Parasegetibacter sp. NRK P23: one gene and its partner. The protein of the gene in region 1 interacts with the protein of each later gene in a pairwise test. Links are inferred from orthologs where the notes say so. Each region holds a gene or a part of one and is shown in the gene's direction. Other genes may lie near its edges. The genes, in order: ung and M4J38_RS07375.

Evidence for each region.
Region 2: the proteins of ung (region 1) and M4J38_RS07375 interact in binary tests that used the Escherichia coli proteins (3 or more experiments, as listed by UniProt). The link is inferred for Parasegetibacter sp. NRK P23 from one-to-one orthologs.

What each region holds. Positions count from the first base shown.
Region 1 is NZ_JAMDLG010000001.1:1,560,219-1,569,599, reverse strand. The notes cover bases 2,195-4,969. They hold ung (uracil-DNA glycosylase), read left to right. Parts: upstream 2,195-3,133; coding sequence 3,134-3,805; downstream 3,806-4,969. Other genes in these bases: M4J38_RS06315 (outer membrane beta-barrel protein), read left to right, coding at 4,590-4,969; ubiE (bifunctional demethylmenaquinone methyltransferase/2-methoxy-6-polyprenyl-1,4-benzoquinol methylase UbiE), read left to right, coding at 3,871-4,638; M4J38_RS06330 (phosphoribosylaminoimidazolesuccinocarboxamide synthase), read left to right, coding at 2,195-2,455. Outside these bases: M4J38_RS06335 (TonB-dependent receptor), read right to left, coding at 1-1,384; more of M4J38_RS06330, read left to right, coding at 1,535-2,194; more of M4J38_RS06315, read left to right, coding at 4,970-5,315; M4J38_RS06310 (type I restriction enzyme HsdR N-terminal domain-containing protein), read right to left, coding at 5,296-5,754; M4J38_RS06305 (AMP nucleosidase), read left to right, coding at 5,811-6,581; M4J38_RS06300 (ABC transporter ATP-binding protein), read left to right, coding at 6,602-8,206; M4J38_RS06295 (TraB/GumN family protein), read right to left, coding at 8,200-9,381. UniProt on the Escherichia coli protein: Excises uracil residues from the DNA which can arise as a result of misincorporation of dUMP residues by DNA polymerase or due to deamination of cytosine.
Region 2 is NZ_JAMDLG010000001.1:1,803,445-1,812,940, reverse strand. The notes cover bases 3,227-6,116. They hold M4J38_RS07375 (nucleoside-diphosphate kinase), read left to right. Parts: upstream 3,227-4,408; coding sequence 4,409-4,825; downstream 4,826-6,116. Other genes in these bases: M4J38_RS07365 (DUF3857 domain-containing protein), read left to right, coding at 5,890-6,116; M4J38_RS07370 (TraB/GumN family protein), read right to left, coding at 4,917-5,798; M4J38_RS07380 (bifunctional oligoribonuclease/PAP phosphatase NrnA), read right to left, coding at 3,338-4,345; M4J38_RS07385 (FKBP-type peptidyl-prolyl cis-trans isomerase), read right to left, coding at 3,227-3,265. Outside these bases: M4J38_RS07400 (BT_3928 family protein), read right to left, coding at 1-595; M4J38_RS07395 (DUF1599 domain-containing protein), read right to left, coding at 609-1,172; folP (dihydropteroate synthase), read left to right, coding at 1,215-2,099; more of M4J38_RS07385, read right to left, coding at 2,399-3,226; more of M4J38_RS07365, read left to right, coding at 6,117-7,827; M4J38_RS07360 (transglutaminase-like domain-containing protein), read left to right, coding at 7,829-9,496. UniProt on the Escherichia coli protein: Major role in the synthesis of nucleoside triphosphates other than ATP. The ATP gamma phosphate is transferred to the NDP beta phosphate via a ping-pong mechanism, using a phosphorylated active-site intermediate.

The sequences.
Region 1 (9,381 bases):
CAGCCTTGTACTGACCGATTTTCAGGTTACGGAGCGAATACCTGTCGGCACCCGTGTATACTGTTGTGCCCGTTCCCCAGTAAGCCAGTAAGGAAGCTTCAATGTTGGGCGTTATATTATAATACAGTCCGCCGGAGAGCTTCACATTATAAGTGCCGTAGTCCACCATATCAGGTTCGTTGTAACCCGTTCTGGAAACGTTCTGATCGGGGATAAGGTTGTTCTGAAGGCCAAGGTAGAATGGAGAAACACCACTTCCCGCGCTTCTGAGAAACGCGTCAATTTGAGTGGCCGTAGGCATATTTCCTGTAGCCTGCATGTATTGCGCGACATATTGTTGCTGCGCCGTTCCCACAATAATCGAAGAAAGCGTTCTCATATTGAAGGACACTTCATCTCCATACACATTCACCCCATCGTAGTTAGGGTCCGAACTGCGGTCACCATTTTTGATGGCGCTGAACACATTGTTGCGATCCAGGTTGCGGAAGTCTTCAGCCTGCCAGTCGCGGGCCTGAATGTACTGGGCGGAGAGTTTGAAGGCGAATTTGTTGTTGAAGGCTTTTCCATAGCGCACGGCCCAATCGTAGTAAGGTGAGATATCGCGCTGACTTCCATCCGTGTGCATGGCCCCCTGCTTGATCTGGAAACTCAGCCCCTGGTAGCGGAACGGATTCTTACTGTTCATCAGCAAAGTACCATTCATACCACCGGAGCCATAGAGGGCGGAAGATGCGCCTGGCAGCAGCTCCACGCTTTCCACATCCAGTTCGGTCATACCGATCACGTTACCTACGGAGAAGTTCAGTCCAGGAGCCTGGTTGTCCATCCCGTCGATGAACTGGTTAAAACGGAGATTACCACTGCCGTTGAAACCGCGGGTACTCACGGTGCGAAAGGTCAGGCTCGAAGTGGTCATATCCACCCCTTTCAGGTTGGCCATACCCTCATAGAAGTTGGGCGCTGGCATATTCCGGATGGTAGCGGCATTCACCCTTTCCACCGTCACCGGCGATTCGAGTATACGTTCGGGTAACCTTGACGCGGCCACCACAATTTCTTCACCGATAGTGGCGCCTGGGGTAATGGTGACCGAGAGTTCCTCTGTAACCGAGGTTACATTCACTTCTTTTGTTTCAAATCCGATGGAGGAGAAAACAAGTATAAAAGGAGGTTTCTGGTTGGTGGATAACCGGAAGAAACCTTTGTCGTCTGTGAAGGTGCCAATCGTCGAGCCTTTGATGGTCACGGAAACTGCGGATATGGTTTCATCGTTGGAAGCATGCTTCACGGTTCCGGAGATGGTGGCAGTCTGCGCAATGGCGGCAATCGAGAAAAAGGCAGTCATCATCAGAGCGAAGGCGTAACGGAGGCTCTTTCTCATAACTGTAGTTTTTGTTTAGGTAATAAACATACTTGAATTTACAATTAGTTTGCCGTTGCATGAAAAAAATATTTTTCCCCAAACTAATTGATTACATGAAGGTTAGAGGTATTTTTTGGGGTATTTGGGTAGGAGATATAACTTCGCGCCATGAGTAATTTTTCCTTCCCCCGCCAAACAGCCTTCTACAAGGGTAAAGTACGTGATGTATATACGATTGGTGATGATCTGCTGGTGATGATCGCTTCGAACCGGATTTCGGCTTTTGATGTGATCCTTCCCAGGCCCATTCCTTATAAAGGACAGGTTTTAAACCAGATTGCTGCATACATGCTGAAAGCAACGGAAGATATTTGTCCCAACTGGCTGGAAGCATCTCCCGCACCCAATGTTTCCATTGGGAAGAAGTGTATGCCGTTTCGGGTAGAGATGGTGGTGAGAGGAAACCTCACAGGGCACGCCTGGCGCACCTACAATTCCGGTTTACGTGAATTGTGTGGTGTTCCGATGCCGGAAGGCATGAAGGAGAACGATTACTTCCCCACGCCCATCATTACACCTTCCACCAAAGCGGAAGTGGGACACGATGAAGATATTTCCAGAGAAGCGATCATCGAGCGCGGCATCGTTTCCGAAGCAGATTATGTTCAACTTGAAAAGTATACACTGGCCCTTTTTCAACGTGGCAAGGAAATCGCCGCCAAACGCGGACTGATCCTCGTGGATACCAAATATGAATTCGGTAAAATCGGCGATACCATTTATTTAATGGATGAAATCCACACACCCGATTCTTCCCGCTACTTCTATGCCGATGGTTATGAAGAGAGGCAACAAAAAGGTGAAAAGCAAAAACAACTGAGCAAAGAGTTCGTAAGGGAATGGCTCATCGCCAACAACTTCATGGGCAAGGAAGGACAATCCGTTCCTGAAATGAGTGACGAATGGATCCAAACGATTTCGCAACGCTACATTGAGTTGTACGAGCAGGTGATCGGCGAAAAATTTGTGCCGGAGGAGTTGAGTGAGGAAGAGACTTTCAGGCGCGTGGTGGGGTATCTGGGAAAGTAAGGTTTCACGCAATTGCTTCGTACCTCGCAACGCGAAGTAGCAAGGACGCAAGGAGCGGTTGAGGTGCTTGTTGCTGTTGAATGTTTTCTCGCCACGGCGCAACGACGCTACGTGGCTGCTTTATGGGGAGTGGTTGGTTTTTTGCTGGTTGGAATGGAAGATGTATTTGTCGCGCTGCTTCAGGCTGGTGACTTTTAGCCTAGAAAACGGACGCGCCACGTGTTCAAGGTGCCTCACCCCCAACCCCTCTCCCGTGGGAGAGGGGCAAGAAATCAGCGATTAGTTTTCATCATAATAAGAATTTGTAATGGTTATTACGGTAGCCGTGTATTTGAAAGTGGATAGAATACCTTTTGATAGCACGGATTTCACAGCCGTTTTTGTACATGAATAAATAAAAACTTCTAATATACACGTCACTTAAGGAAGGTGATAAACAAGCCCCTCTCCCTGGGGAGAGGGGTTGGGGGTGAGGCGATACCAACAAAATAATGCTCCAACGTTGCGCCTTTGCGCCGTGGCGAGAAATAAAAAAACTTACTCCAGCAACCGCCCTAAACACAAACAACGTCTTGCGTCCTTGCTCCTGCGAGGTACGAAGCAGTGCGCTGCGAACTGCAAAGCAGTAAGCAGTGCGTGAAAAATAATCCTTAGATTGCACCTAAAACCACCGCCAGCATGGAAGTACACATCGGCCCCTCCTGGAAAGAACAACTCAAAAACGAATTCTCCAAAACCTACTTCCAGCAAGTCACCACTTTCATCAAAATGGAAGTAATGGCCGGCAAAACCATCTACCCTCCGGGCAAATTCATCTTCCACGCATTCGATAAAACCAGCTTCGACAACGTAAAGGTCGTGATCCTCGGACAAGACCCCTATCACGGTCCCGGACAAGCGCACGGACTCAGTTTTTCCGTTCCCCCCGGCATCAAACCACCACCGTCGCTGGTGAACATCTTTAAGGAACTACATGCTGATATCGGAATGCCCATCCCTTCCCATGGCACACTCGAAAAATGGGCAGAGCAAGGCGTGCTGCTCCTCAACGCGGTACTAACGGTACGGGCAAACGAACCGGCCAGCCACTCCAAATCGGGCTGGATGGAATTTACGGATGCCGTGATCAAAACTATTTCAGAAAAGAAAAAACACGTCGTATTTATGTTGTGGGGACGTTTCGCGCATGAAAAACAGGTACTGATCGATGAAACCAAACACCTGCTCCTGAAAGCGGCCCACCCCTCTCCTTTTTCCGCCGACAAAGGCTTCTTCGGCTGCAAACATTTTTCCAAAGCCAACGCCTACCTCGCCGCGAACGGATTGGAACCGATTGATTGGTTTTTGTAGAAATTCAACCTCCAAAATTAAACATCACTCTTCCCCGTTCCCATAATATCCTACCTTTGCGCCCTATGCAAAACAAGCTTCCCCACGATGAGATAGTGCCGTTTAAAGACTCGGAAAGCACCAAAAAGAAGCAGGTAGCCGAAATGTTCAACCAGATCGCGTTCCGCTACGATTTCCTTAACCGCTTCCTTTCCATGGGCATCGATAAAGGCTGGCGCAGAAAAGCCATCCGGCTGCTCAAACCCCTTCAGCCCAAAAGGGTACTGGATGTGGCAACAGGTACAGGCGATGTAGCCATCCTGACCTGGAAAATGTTAAAACCAACCGAAATTATCGGGATTGATATCTCTGAAGGCATGCTGGATTTCGGCAGAAAGAAGCTGAAAACCAAAGGATTGGAAAAATACATCCGGCTGGAAAGCGGCGACAGCGAAACAATAAACCACCCCGACAACTCGTTTGATGCGGTAACGGTAGCGTTTGGTGTAAGGAACTTCGAAGACCTCGAAAAAGGACTCCGCGAAATGAACAGGGTGCTGCGCCCCGGTGGCCAGCTGATCGTCCTGGAATTTTCCAAACCCAAAACAGGTGGCTTCCGGAACCTGTATAATTTTTACATGGGACTGGTGGCGCCACAGTTTGGCAAGCTTTTTTCTAAAAGCAGGGAAGCCTATCAATACCTGAACGATTCCGTGAAAGCATTCCCCGAAGGCCCGGATTTTATAACTATTTTAAACAAAACCGGTTATTGCGACACCGCAATGAAACCGCTGAGCTTAGGAATATGTACAATTTACAGTGGAAAAAAGCCTTCTACGCCTGTTTCTTCCTGATCGCTTCTTTTGCGGGTCATAGCCAGCAAAAAGAACTTTACCTTCCGGATCACGATCTTAAAAAATATTATTTCGGTATCACCCTCGGTTACAACAGCAGCCGCTTTCACCTGAACCAACATCCCCGGTTCCTCCAGTACGATTCGGTTATGGTGGCGGAACCGCTGAACAACGGCGGCTTCGGGCTTGGCCTTTCGGCCACCGCGCGCCTCACGAAAAGGTTTGAAGCCCGCTTTAACCCACAACTCATTTTTGCGACCAAATCCGTTTCCTATCACCTCAAATATCCGGACGAAATCAAAGAGGAAGAACCCATTACCACCAAACCCGTGGAATCGGTGATCGTTTCTTTCCCCGCGCAACTGAAGTTCAACTCCGACCGTATTGGTAACTTCCGCGTGTACATGTTGGGTGGGTTAAAAATGGACTATGATCTAGCCTCGAATGCCCGTGCCCGCCAGGCCGAAGACCTGGTGAAGATCAAAAAAATGGACTATGGTATTGAAGCGGGCATCGGTTTCAATTTCTATTTCCAGAGTTTTATCTTCTCCCCGGAAATCAAGATATCCAACGGGCTGGGAAATATTCATGCACGGGATGAAAGCCTGAAGTTCTCGAATGTGATCGACAGGATGAGCTCCCGCATGATCATGTTCTCTATTCACCTAGAAGGCTAGTGCCGGGGAAAACCGGGAATACCTCCAATTCCGTCAGTTTACCGTTTTTTCTTTCAAAACCACGGGTATAGTACCCGTTCGTTACAATCATATAAGTAACGGGGACCGCCATATTATAACGGATCACCTGTTCCAACACCAGGGCATTCAGTTCCACATCTGTTGATTTACATTCCACCATCATCCAGGGCTGGTGCTTGCGGTCGTACACGAGGATATCGAAACGTTTCTTCGTGTCGAAGAGCTTCATTTCCTTTTCCACTGCGATCAATGAAGCAGGATACAACAAGGTTGCTGAAAAGAAATGCAGGAAATGCTGGCGCACCCACTCTTCGGGTGTTAACCGGACCCATATCTTCCTGAATTCATCGAAGATCCATTCTTTTTCCCCTTCTTTTTTTAACCTGAAGGAATGGTCGGGAAATGTAACACGGAGCATGCAACGAAGGTAATTGAAACATTTAAAGTAAATTGGGTGATCTTAAACACACGCGGATGAAAACGAAAGAAGAGATCATCAACAACTGGCTGCCGCGCTATACGGGCGAGAAACTGGAAAACTTCGGCCAGTACATCCTGCTCACGAATTTCAGCAACTACGTGAAGTTGTTCGCCGCCTGGAACAAGGTGGAAGTGGTGGGGCTTGAAAGGCCGATGCAATGCGCCACGGCCGAAGGCATCACCATCATCAATTTCGGGATGGGCAGTCCCGGCGCGGCCACCATCATGGACCTGCTCAGCGCTATCGCCCCTAAAGCCGTGCTGTTCCTGGGCAAATGCGGCGGGTTGAAGAAAAGGAATAAACTTGGTGACCTGATCCTGCCGATCGCGGCGATACGCGGAGAAGGTACTTCAAACGACTATTTCCCCCCGGAAGTACCGGCCATGCCGGCCTTCGCTTTGCAGAAAGCTATTTCCACCACGATCCGCGATTATGGCGTAGACTACTGGACGGGAACCTGCTATACCACGAACCGCCGCGTATGGGAACACGATGAAGAATTTAAAGAATACCTGCAACGCATCCGCGCTTACGCGATCGATATGGAGACCGCCACCATCTTTACCGTAGGCTTTTACAATAAAATACCTACCGGCGCGCTCCTGTTGGTGAGCGATCAGCCCATGATACCGGAAGGCGTAAAAACGGAGGAAAGCGACAAGCAAATCACCGGTAAATTCGTGGAAAATCACCTTAAAATTGGGATCGATTCCCTGAAACAACTCATCAACGACGGACTAACGGTAAGGCACCTCCGGTTTTAAAACTGAAACAAATACAGCTTTTGAGTACCATTCTTTCCATCAAAGACCTTTCCATCAGCTTTCGCGGAGCAGAAAATACTTTCCGGGCCGTTCAACACCTGAGTTGCTCCATCCGCAAAGGAGAATGGGTGGCACTGGTAGGCGAATCCGGCTCCGGCAAATCGGTGACCGCACTCTCCATCCTGCAATTGCTGGACAGGAATACAACGGCCTATGAAGGCGAGATTGTATTGCACACCAAAAACAATACGGCTATTTCCATCACGAATGCCGGAGAACAGGATATGGCCGCATTACGGGGCAAAGAAGCGGCCATGATCTTCCAGGAACCGATGACCTCGCTCAATCCGCTACTCACTTGCGGCGAACAGATCATGGAAGCAATGGTGCGTCACCAGGGGATTTCGCATACGCAAGCCCGGGACAAAGCCATTGCGCTTTGCCGGAAAGTGGAATTGCCTGACCCCGAAAAGATCATCCACAAATACCCGCACGAAATAAGCGGTGGGCAGAAGCAAAGGGTGATGATCGCCCTGGCCGTGAGTTGCGGCCCATCATTACTGATCTGCGATGAACCCACCACCGCGCTCGATTACGATGTGCAACGCTCCATCGTGGCCCTGCTCCGGCAATTGCAGCAGGAACAACAACTCGCGATCCTTTTTATTACACACGATCTTGGTTTGGTAGAGAACACCGCCGACCGCATCCTTGTCATGTATAAGGGCGAACTGGTGGAAAACAATACTACCAGTAACATTTTCACGCAAGCTGAACATCCCTATACCCGTGCGCTGCTTGCCTGCCGCCCGGCCTTGTACGCCAAAGGCACCCCGCTTCCCAACGTACAGCAACTGATGACGATCGGAGCACATCACCATGAATCTCCTCCTATTACACCCATTGCACCACGAGAAAAAAACGTATTGATATCCGTTAAAAACATGTCCGTGCTGCACTACCGGACTGCCATAAACGGGAAGAAAACCGCTTTCAGAGCGGTTGACAATATCTCCTTTGATATTTTTAAAGGAGAAACATTGGGATTAACGGGCCCTTCAGGATGTGGGAAAACCACCACGGGAAGAGCGCTTTTACACCTGGTGGCGCCTGAAAAAGAAACGGAAATACAATTTGAAGGAGAAGACATCACCCAACTGAATTCGGCCCAATGGAAAAAACTGAGGCGTAAAATGCAGTTGATCTTCCAGGATCCATATTCTTCCCTTAACCCGTCCAAAACAGTGGGGGCCTTGCTGGAAGAACCTATGCTGATACACGGTATTTTCCCGGACCGTAACGCAAGGAAAAAACGGGTGCTTGAACTGCTCGACCACGTGCAATTACCGGGTTCTTCCATCACGAAGTATCCGCACGAGTTCTCCGGAGGACAGCGGCAACGCATTTCCATTGCCCGGGCGCTTTCCATGGAACCGGCATTCATCGTATGCGATGAATCCGTCTCCGCTTTGGATGTAAGCGTTCAGGCCCAGGTGCTCAATCTCCTGAATGAGCTAAAAGCCCGGTTCAACCTCACCTTATTGTTTATTTCCCATGACCGTGAAGTGGTACGCTATTTCTGCGACCGGATCCTACGGATGGAAAAAGGTCAATTGATTCAATAACGGTCATATTCATTAAAGAAACCTGCCGAACTCTGCCTGTTCTCATAAATGAGCCGGATCAGTTGGTCCTGGAACTGCTCGTCCAGCGGCGTACCGGAGTTTATCGCCTTTTTAGTGAGCCGTACAAGATCACCTTTCACATCCACCAGTTTTTCATTGGCGGGCTGAATGCCTGAAAGCCCCAGTTGCCATTCATCGTCCGGCAATATCTTGTAGCGGAAGAAATACACCCATCCCGCTCTGCCTTTTATCGCCACCCAGGAACGGCCCTTCATTTCTACGGCGTGGAATTGTTCGTACCCTTCCGATTCCAGCAATAAACTCCTTGAAATATCCACCTGCTTTTTAAATGCCGTGGGAAACTTTGAGGCCATGCCCTGTTTCTCCAGCGCACGCAACCAGGCAGCAGAAGTGACCACACGGGAAGCGAGGTAATGGTACATGGTATCAGGTAGTGGAATCTTCTGTTCCAGCATCAGTGTCGCGATGGTCAGTTTGGTCCGTTCATCGCGCACTTCAAGCAGCCTTTTAAAATAGAGTTGCACATTGTTGTGCTGGGCGTAAAACGGCGCCAGCAAGCGTGCGTAGGTGTACACGGGCAAGTCTTTGCGGTCCTCATCTCCCTCTTCTACCATATCTCCGTCCTCTTCTTCGCGGTCCATTTTTTTCTCATCACCCACCTGCATCTTTTTCAGTTCCATCCGCGCATCTACATAAATCTGGGGGAAGTACCGCTTATAAATGGCGGCATCCAGCAGGCTACTGTCACACAATTCGATGAGCAGCCCCTGTATGTATGGTTTATAATCTTCCACCGCGGAAAGGTCCATCATATCGGGGAACAGGGTGGCTGAAAGCTGAAGTGAATCGTACAGTTTGCCGAAGAACTGGTCGTACTCGTAAATATTTTCGTACACCGGCGGACTTTCCTTGAGCAGTTTGCCCAGTAATTCGTAAGAAGTCTTGGTACGGTTGGCGGCGAGGGCTTCCAGCACGGCATTCTGCATCGCGGTGGTATCACCGGATGCGATAAATATGTTTGAAAGCGCGTCTACCAATTTATTCGTAACCGTACTGTCTCTTATATATCCAAGTTCTTTGATAAAATTGGTTTTCCTGGAGAGATAATCTTTATCACCTACGCGTAAACGCCTGATATTCCCCGTGAGGCTATC
Region 2 (9,496 bases), 240 kb from region 1 along the record:
TACTATCGGGGATCGAACCGGCTGGCGCCTTCATTTTTTCCGGGATGTTATTCCCCACTTTGTATGGAAGACAATCCAGTACAGGCTGGTGTTGCAATACATACCACTGGATGCCGAAGCTGAATACAGTGGTCACCAGCAGGATCAATACGTTCTTTCCTGTGCCCAGTGCGGGCTTAATTTTGTTTCGGTACAGGAATATGATACCGATCAGCACGGTCAGGATCACGTCTTTCCAGAAGGATTGGTTGGCGGTGAGCGGAATACAATCTCCGAAACAACCGCAGGTTTTTATTTTACCGGAGAAAAGCGCATAGGCGGTAAGGAAAGTAAAGAAGATGATGAGGAGCAGGAGCAGCCAACTGAACAGGCGCATCTTCCACCCCACAATCACGGCCACCCCGGCAATGATCTCGAAGGCGATCATCAGTACCGAAAGGGCCAGCGTATAATCGTTGAAGCCATGCATGCCCCACACTTCAAAGAATTCCTGCATTTTATAACTGAGTCCGAGCGGATCATTGGCTTTGATGAGTCCTGAAAAAATGAATAAGATTCCAACGAACCACCTGATAAGGGTTAGCAATAACTTCATAGTACGATCATTTTTATGCGTTCCGGTGTTTTCCTTCTTCTATCAGTATTAGGGCGAAGAGCGCGTAATTTACGATATCCTGGTAATTGGCGTCGATCCCTTCACTGATGAGCGTTTTCCCATCGTTGGCGAGTATCTGGCGGATGCGCAGCAGTTTCACCAGTATCAGGTCGGCCAGACTCTCCTGGCTCATTTCGCGCCAGGCTTCCCCGTAATCATGGTTCTTTTTTTCCATCAGTTCACGGATGGCCAGCGCTTTTGCTTCGTACAGTTCCTGTGCTTTTTCATAAGGAAGTTCATCCACCACACCGGCGCCAATATCCAGTTGTATCAAACCGATAATGCCATAGTTCACGATCCCGATGAATTCACCTTTAATATCGTCGCCGATCAACTGCGTTTTATTCTCCTGGATGGTACGTATCCGCTGCACTTTTATGTACAGTTGATCCGCTACCGAAATGGTGCGCAGCACGCGCCAGGAAGTGCCATAGTCTTTTGTTTTCTTCAGAAAGATATCTTTGCATCGGCCGAGGGCGGCATTGTATTGTTCTAACGTATTTGGAATATTGTTCATAAAAGGCTTGTATACAGCCTTCAAAAGTAAAGAATCAGGCGCATGTTACGCATCAATTACAGGGGAAAGTTATTTATAGCGGAAAAGCCGGTAGTCATGGGCATCATCAATGTTACGCCCGATTCATTTTATGCCGGAAGCAGAACCGGTTTGAATGAACTGGTGGCAAAAGCAGGACGGATGCTGGAAGAAGGCGCAGCCATGCTTGACATCGGCGGACAAAGTACGCGTCCCGGCAGCAGCACCATTAGCGCGGAAGAAGAAATACAAAGAGTGGTACCCGCCATCCAAACCCTGTATACGCATTTCCCTGATGCGCTGCTTTCCATTGATACCTATTACGCTTCCGTAGCGAAAGCCGCATTCGAAGCAGGTGCCGGCATCATCAATGATATCAGCGCCGGTTTAATGGATGAAGCCATGCTTCCCACCGTGGCGGCGCTGGGTGCCCCGTATATCGCAATGCACATGAAAGGGACGCCCGCCACTATGCAACAACAGCCCGAATACAACAACATTGGGCAGGAAGTCCTGGATTATTTTATTGAAAGAATACATGCGTGCAGGAGCGCAGGTATCAAAGATATTATACTGGATCCCGGATTTGGTTTCGGAAAAACAACGGCACACAACTTCGAACTGCTCCGAAAGATGGAACTGCTGCATATACCCGGACTTCCTTTACTGGCTGGCGTTTCCAGAAAAGGAATGATCTGGCGTACACTGGGTATTACCGCAGAAGAAGCGCTGAATGGCACCACGGTGCTCCATACGGTCGCATTGATGAAAGGTGCCGCAATATTGCGTGTGCACGATGTGAAGGAAGCGGTGGAGTGTGTGAGATTGGTGGGGGACATAAAGCCTCACCCCACCCCCTCTCCCTGGGGAGAGGGGCAAGCACAGCATGTTATGTTGGGTGGGCAATAAGGTACTTCCTCCTCATGCTGTAAAGTATAATTGAGTTAAACTAAAAGTTGGATTTCGAACAAGGTAGTAACCCAATTCAAAATCCAACTCTATAATTTAATCCCAAACATTATATGATGTTAGGCGGCTTATAAGGGCGCTATATCTCCTATTAACGGAAAGCATCTTCGTGTTAAACTAAAAGTTGGATTTCGAACAAGGTAGTGACCCAATTCAAAATCCAACTCCATAATTTAATCCCAAACATCATATGATGTTCCCGCCCCTCTCCCCAGGGAGAGGGGTTGGGGTGAGGCCCCTTACTTGATATCCACTACTTCCACATCAAAAATGAGGTGGTCATAGCCTTTACCACCGGGCATTGGCCTGCGGCCGTAACCCATCATGGAAGGGATGTATATTTTCGCTTTAGCGCCTTTGCTCAGCAGTTTCACACCCTGCTCGAAGCCGGGGATCATTTGTTGCTGACCAACGGTGAAGGTAAGCGGCTGTTTGGTGGGGTTCATCGCGGTATCGCGGTTGCTGTCGAATTTGGTGCCGTCCAGCAAAGTACCGGTGTACATTACGGAAACGGTTTTGCCGGTATCGGCCACCGCGCCGGTTCCCTGCTGCTGGATTTCCACGAATACGCCTTTCCCGGCGGGTTGCGCGTTGATCTTTTTAGAGGCCATGAACTGTTGCAGCACTTTCACTTCCCCTTCTTTAAAGGCTTCCGCTTCTTTTTCGCGGTCGGCTTCTACAGCGGCTTCATCTTTAAATACATCCAGCACGCGGAGGGTAAGCAACAGGTGGTCACCTTTCTTCATGAACGGAGGAAGCTGGCCCATACCTTTTTTCTCCAGTGTATCGGTGATTTGTGCCACCACGAGGCTATCGCCCTTGCGGAGCATGGTGAACACTTCCAGGGGACTGTATTCAGGTCCTACGCTGTCTACACGGATGTACTCAGGCAAGGAAGTGAAAGAACTCATCAGCACTGTATCCCGCACTTTTTGCTGGAAATGCACTTTCAGGAACTCCCCTTTTTTCACCACCGGGTTCTTTTCGTCGGAGATGATTTTGTACATCAGTCCGCTCTTGGTTTTGTCGTAAGAGGTCTTGCCCTTACAGGATTCGGCGGCGGCAAGTATCGTAAGCGCTGCCCCGAAAAGAAATAATTGTTTCATTACACGTTGTTTTTGAGCGCCATTGTTTTTCAGGCCTTAAGGAGGAGGCGCGTTCCATCCGGGGCTATAAACTTAAGTGAGTTGATGTTCAAATTCTTTGAGTACGTTCCTGAATTTCTGGGCGGTAACGTCAAGCGCATCGCTGCTTCTTCCGCCTGCGGCGTTGAAATGCCCACCACCTTCAAAATGAAGTCTTGCAAAGGTGTTCACATCAAAATCACCTTTACTTCTGAAACTCCATTTTCTTTCTTCATCACGGTCTATCACCAGTCCGGCGAATTTGATGCCCTGGATACTGAGGGGGTAGTTGACCAAGCCTTCGGTATCCCCGGTTTTGATGTTGAAGCGCAGGAGATCACCCTTTGTAATGGAGATCAGCGCCGCGTTGTACTCATAAAATACTTCCATCCTGTTGGACAGTACATGCCCGATAAAGCGGAGCCTGTTCTCCAGGAAATTATCGTAGAGTGCCTCATGAATTTCGGTGTGGTTCAGTCCTAGGTCCTTCAGGTGCGCCACCATGCGGTGCACGGAAGCCTTAGTGGCCTTGAAACGGAAGGATCCGGTATCGCCGATCACGCCGGAATACAGGCAGGAAGCCATATCAAGGGTGATCTTATCGCTCCATCCGCCTTCCACGATAAAGTCGTAGATCATTTCACAGGTGGAACTTTTTCCCGTATCGCTGATACCGTATTGAAAGGCGGCGGTATCGGGTTGCTGGTGGTGGTCCACCAAAACTTTGGTGGCATTCAGTTCACGGAGCAGGGGCGCCAGGTTCTTGGTGCGGTCGAAATGATTGTAGTCGAGGCAGAACACCCATTCCGCTTCTTTCAGCGCCATGGTGGCTTTTTCCCGGTTCGCTTCAAAATCGATCACTTCGCCGGCACCGGGCATCCATTTCAGGAAATCGGCCCAGTTGGTGGGAGAAACAACGGTAACGGTATGCCCCAACTGCCGCAGCAGGTGGCACAATGCCAGTGAGGACCCCATGGCATCGGGATCCGGCTTCTGGTGGGTGGTAACCGCTATCTTAGCAGGGGTTGCCAGTAATGGATAAACTTCTGTAATTGCTTTCATTTCAAACGGAGGCGAAGGTAGGGAATTTTATATATCTTTGCCCCCCAAATTGATACCAGGAATATGAGCAACAGAACGTTTACCATGATCAAGCCGGATGCCATGTCCAAAGGACATGCAGGCGCCATTCTCGACCGAATCATCAAAGAAGGCTACCGCATCGTGGCATTGAAACAAATTAAATTATCTGCCGAAAAAGCAGGTGAATTCTACGCCGTACACAAGGAAAGGCCTTTCTACGGTGAGCTGGTGGAATTCATGAGCAGTGGCGTAATTATAGCCGCTATCCTTGAGAAGGAGAACGCAGTGGCCGCTTTCCGTGAACTGATCGGCGCCACCAACCCCGCACAGGCGGCTGAAGGTACCATCCGTAAGCAGTTCGCCGCATCCATCGGCGAAAACGCTATCCACGGAAGCGACAGCGATGAGAACGCCGCCATTGAAGGCGCTTTCTTCTTCAGCGGACTGGAGCAGTTTTAAGGAATTTTGAATTTTAAATGTTGGATTTTGAATCGGTGGCTGAATGAATTTAGCTTCCCGGTTTGGAATCCAATATTTTTTTAGCCTAACCCTACTTCATCGCCTCCACCTTATAGCCTTCCTTCCGCAACAGTTCCACCACCCCCTTATCTCCCACCAAATGCCCGGCGCCAACCGCAAATAATGTGGGCTTATCTTTTATAATCGCTGGTATTTTCGACACCCAGTTTCTGTTTCTTTCATACAACAAAAGATCAGAATAAGCCGCGATGGTAGGATCCGATTCCAGGAGCATCTTCTCCAGTTTCACCATATCCTGTTTACGGTAAACCTCCAGCATATCGTTAACCATCTTCTTATTCGACTCAAGGCTATCAATGGATTTCACCAGTTCTTTAGCCTGTAATTCATAAGGAATACTATCAAATATGCTGCCCTGGAAAGCCGCCGTTTCCAGCCCGTAAATCTCTTTACCATTGGTCTTTACCTTTTTCATAATCAGCGCCTCCATGCCTTCGGTGGCGCCACAATCCATCAGTTGCTGGAATATGATCGAGGAGATCAGCATAGGTTTGTAGCCTTCCATCATCGCGAAAGGAATCGGTGTTTTAGCGGTGGCAAAGAACTTTTTCACCTTATCATATTCCTCCGGTGTAAGCAGGTCCTTCAGTTTTTTTCCTCCCTTCATCTGCAGTATTTTAAACATACCCATCATCTCACCCATATCGTCCATGTCCAGCTCCATATAGGTCTGGTTGGTATTATTGATCGCGCTTTCCAGCGTTGGGGACAATATCAGGTCGTCCGGACAAACAATATGCATCGTCCCGAAAAGATAAGATGGAGCGGAAAGTCCTTTCCCGGATATTTTCCACAACAGGGTTCCGCTGCCGGACTTCTCCTGTGCCTGCACTGAAAAATCTACTAAAAACAAACTCGCAAGTAAGAGGAAGAATGAATAAATAATTTTCATTATATATGAATTGTGGCTGAAATTTATGTTTCAAATTTACATGATAGATTATATCTTGTGGTAACTTTTACCTTACACACCTTAAACCATTATGAAACCGTTAAGCCTTTTTCTCCTGCTATGCCTGGCTTCCTGTGCCCTGTACGCTCAGAAAAAAGACCTCCCCAGTTTTGGAAAAGTTTCCGAAGAAGAGTTGAAAATGACCGCGTGTCCTTTTGAAAAGGACGCCGAAGCGATGTACCTCTACGATGCGGCCTGGGTGCGCTACATACCGTCGTCGGAAATCCCGTTTGTAACGGAAAGCGAGTATGTGGTACGTATCAAGATTTTCAATGAGAAAGGATTCGATTACGCCACGGTGAAGATTCCATTTTACGATGAGCGGAAATATGAACAGATCGACCGTTTGAGCGCTTACACTTATAACCTGGGCAGCGATGGCAAAGTGGTGCGCACGGAAGTGGATAAGAAACTGTTCTTCCGTGAAAAAACCAATAACTCGGTTACCACGATCACTTTCACCTTCCCCGAGCTTAAAGCCGGGAGCGTGGTGGAATACCGGTATAAACGTATCAGAAAAAGTTATTCCACCATTGATCCATGGTATTTTCAGACCAGGCTTCCTGTAGGGCTCAGCTATTACAACCTGGTGATTCCTGAATATTTCAATTTCACCAAACAGATGCGATCCAGGTTGCCCATGGAAAGAAAAGAGGAAAAAGTACGGGACAATTACGAGAACACTTACACGATGCGTGACATCCCTTCGCTGCGCTCGGAGCCGTATATGGCCGCACCCAAAGATTATCTTCAGCGGGTAGAGTTCCAGCTGGCCAGCATCCAGGTGCCCATGCAGCCCATCATCCCGGTATTGTCTACCTGGGAAAAACTGAGTTCAGAACTCATGGCCGATGAAAACTTCGGTGTACAATTGAGGAAGAACATCAGGGTACCTCAGGAAATAGCCGAACAACTGAAAAACATCAAAAGCAATACGGAAAAACTCAGGATACTACACGATTATGTGCGCAATAACTTTGAATGGAACGGCATCGAAGACATCTATACCGACGGGGTTAAAAATGTAATGGCCAAAAAAACAGGCACCAACGCCGACCTGAACCTGTTGCTCCTGAATCTCCTGCGCGACCAGAACCTTGAAGCCTACCCCATCCTGGTAAGTACCCGGGATCATGGTAAGGTGTTCCGCGCTTACCCCTTCGTGAGCCAGTTCAACAAAGTGATCCTGCTCTGCAAGGGAGATAACGATTATTACGTGGTGAACGCCGCCGACAAATACAACCCGCTGCACCTGATCCCGTACGATGTAATGGGAACTGATGCTTTTATTGTAGACAATAAAGCTTCCGGCTTTGTTCCATTGTGGAACCCCGACCAGAAGAAAACCTCAATTATTTATTTTAATGGAGAAGTGAAAGGTGATAGTCTAACAGGCGCCGCCACCATCAACAGCAACGGATACGCGAGAAATACTATCGTGAAAAAATACAAAGAATCCGTTTCATCCGCCGCCGCGGTGTACGCTTCCAATGGTGATTATAAAGTGGGCATAGATAGCTTTGAAGTGGAAAACCTGAAAGCGGATACGCTGCCACTTACCCAGAAATTCAAATACAAACTGCCGCTGAACAAGTCGGGAGATTACAATTTCTTCACCGTGAACCTGTTCACCGGAATGGAAAAGAACCCTTTCACCTCGGAAAGACGCTTCACGGATGTGGACTTCGGTTTCAATCAAAGCTATGTAGTATCCGGCACCATACGCCTACCGGCTGACGCGGCCATAGAGGAACTTCCCAAGAACATCAGCATGATCATGCCGGATACCTCGATCGTGTTCCGGAGAATATTCCAGGTAACTGAAAACGTGGTGCAGTTCAGGATCAATATCGAATTCCGAAGCCCGGTTTATGCCGTGGAAGAATATGAAAATTTTAAAGAGTTCTACAAACAGTTGTTTACCCTCCTTACAGAACAGGTGGTTTTCAGAAGAAAAGAAAACAGTTGATATGAAAGTGCTGATGAACACAGGCATTGCATTGGTGATAGGATTATGCTGCGCACTGCCCGCAATGGCCCAACCCACAAACCTTGCCGTTTCTGCTATACCGGATAGTTTGGTAAAAGACGCGGACGCGGTTATCCGGTACAACTATATGGAATTTGAAGTGCATTCCGCCTCTAAAGCCGTGGAAAAAACCAGAACCATTATTACTGTGCTGAATGAGCGGGCCGCGCGTTACCTTGTTTTCGGGACTTATACGGACAAATTTCAGGAAATGGGGGATGTGGAAATTAAAGTATATGACAAGAATGGTATACTGCTCAGCAAAGCGGGTAAAAAGCAATTGACGATGGAATCCATTGGCGATGGCTTAATAGATGACAGTAAGGCCTATTACTACAAGGTGCCCGCTAATTTTTATCCCATCACCGTTGAAATGGTTTCGGAAACGCGGCTTAAAGGCGCATTGCATTATCCGTATAATGTGATACAAAGAAGCCAGACCGCGGTAGAGCAATTTATTTTCATTGCTAAAACTCCACCTGGGTTAGACCTGCGCTATAAATTGTGGAATACCACTCTTCAACCTAAAATCACATCCGCTAACGGCGCTAAAGTGTACGAATGGCAAACTGGTGGATTGAAAGCTTTAAGAACTGAACCCAAAGCGAGAAATACTTTCGACCAATACCCCTGGATACAAATTGCACCTTCAAAATTTGAAATGGACGGCTATACAGGAGACATGAATTCCTGGGAAGGACTAGGCAAATGGTACCTGCAACTCTTCGAGAAAACGGGAAATCTTTCCGAAGAGCGGAAATCTTATTTCCGTAACATGGTAAAGGATGAACCCACACCCGCAGCCAAAGCGAAAAAGATATACGATTACCTTCAGCAAAATTTCAGGTACGTAAGCATTCAACTCGGCATTGGTGGATGGCGGCCCCTGCCCGCTTCGTTCACCGACACCAAAAAGTACGGGGATTGCAAGGGGCTATCCAACTACATGCAGGCTATCCTCGCAGCTGTGGGTATAGAAAGCTATCAGACACTCATTAACCGAGGGAATGATAAGCCAAACCTGGATCCCGCATTTTCAGTGAACTCCTTTAACCACGAAATACTATGCATTCCTTCCATTAACGATACCACCTGGGTGGAATGCACCAGCAATACACTTGATTTCGGGAAACTGGACGCTTCAACTGAAAACAGACCGGCATTGCTGATCACCCCATCAGGAGGCGTGCTGGTGAAAACACCGAAAGCCAAATCATCTGATCACCGACTCAGTATTTATACCGCTATTGAATTGTCGGAAGCAGATAAAAGCGGGAAGGTAAGCACAAAAATGAATGGTACTGGAGAATTCAAATACCTGATGGTGGAGGGCCTGCAACACCGCAACACCGACCAGCAAAAAAGAATATTGCAGGCTTATTTCTCCCTCAAACAACCCACAATTTACGAAAATGCCACTGTAGCCAACCCGCGCAAGGAAAATGTACTGTTCTCTCTGAATACTTCCTACGATCAGGTTTGCGAATTTGGTACCGGTGCCAAACTGTTCTTCAACAGGCACCTCCACAAACAATGGGTAGACGATATGCCTTCCGCTGAAAAACGTGAAAACGACGTATACCTCGATCATCCGTTCCAAAGGAACGAT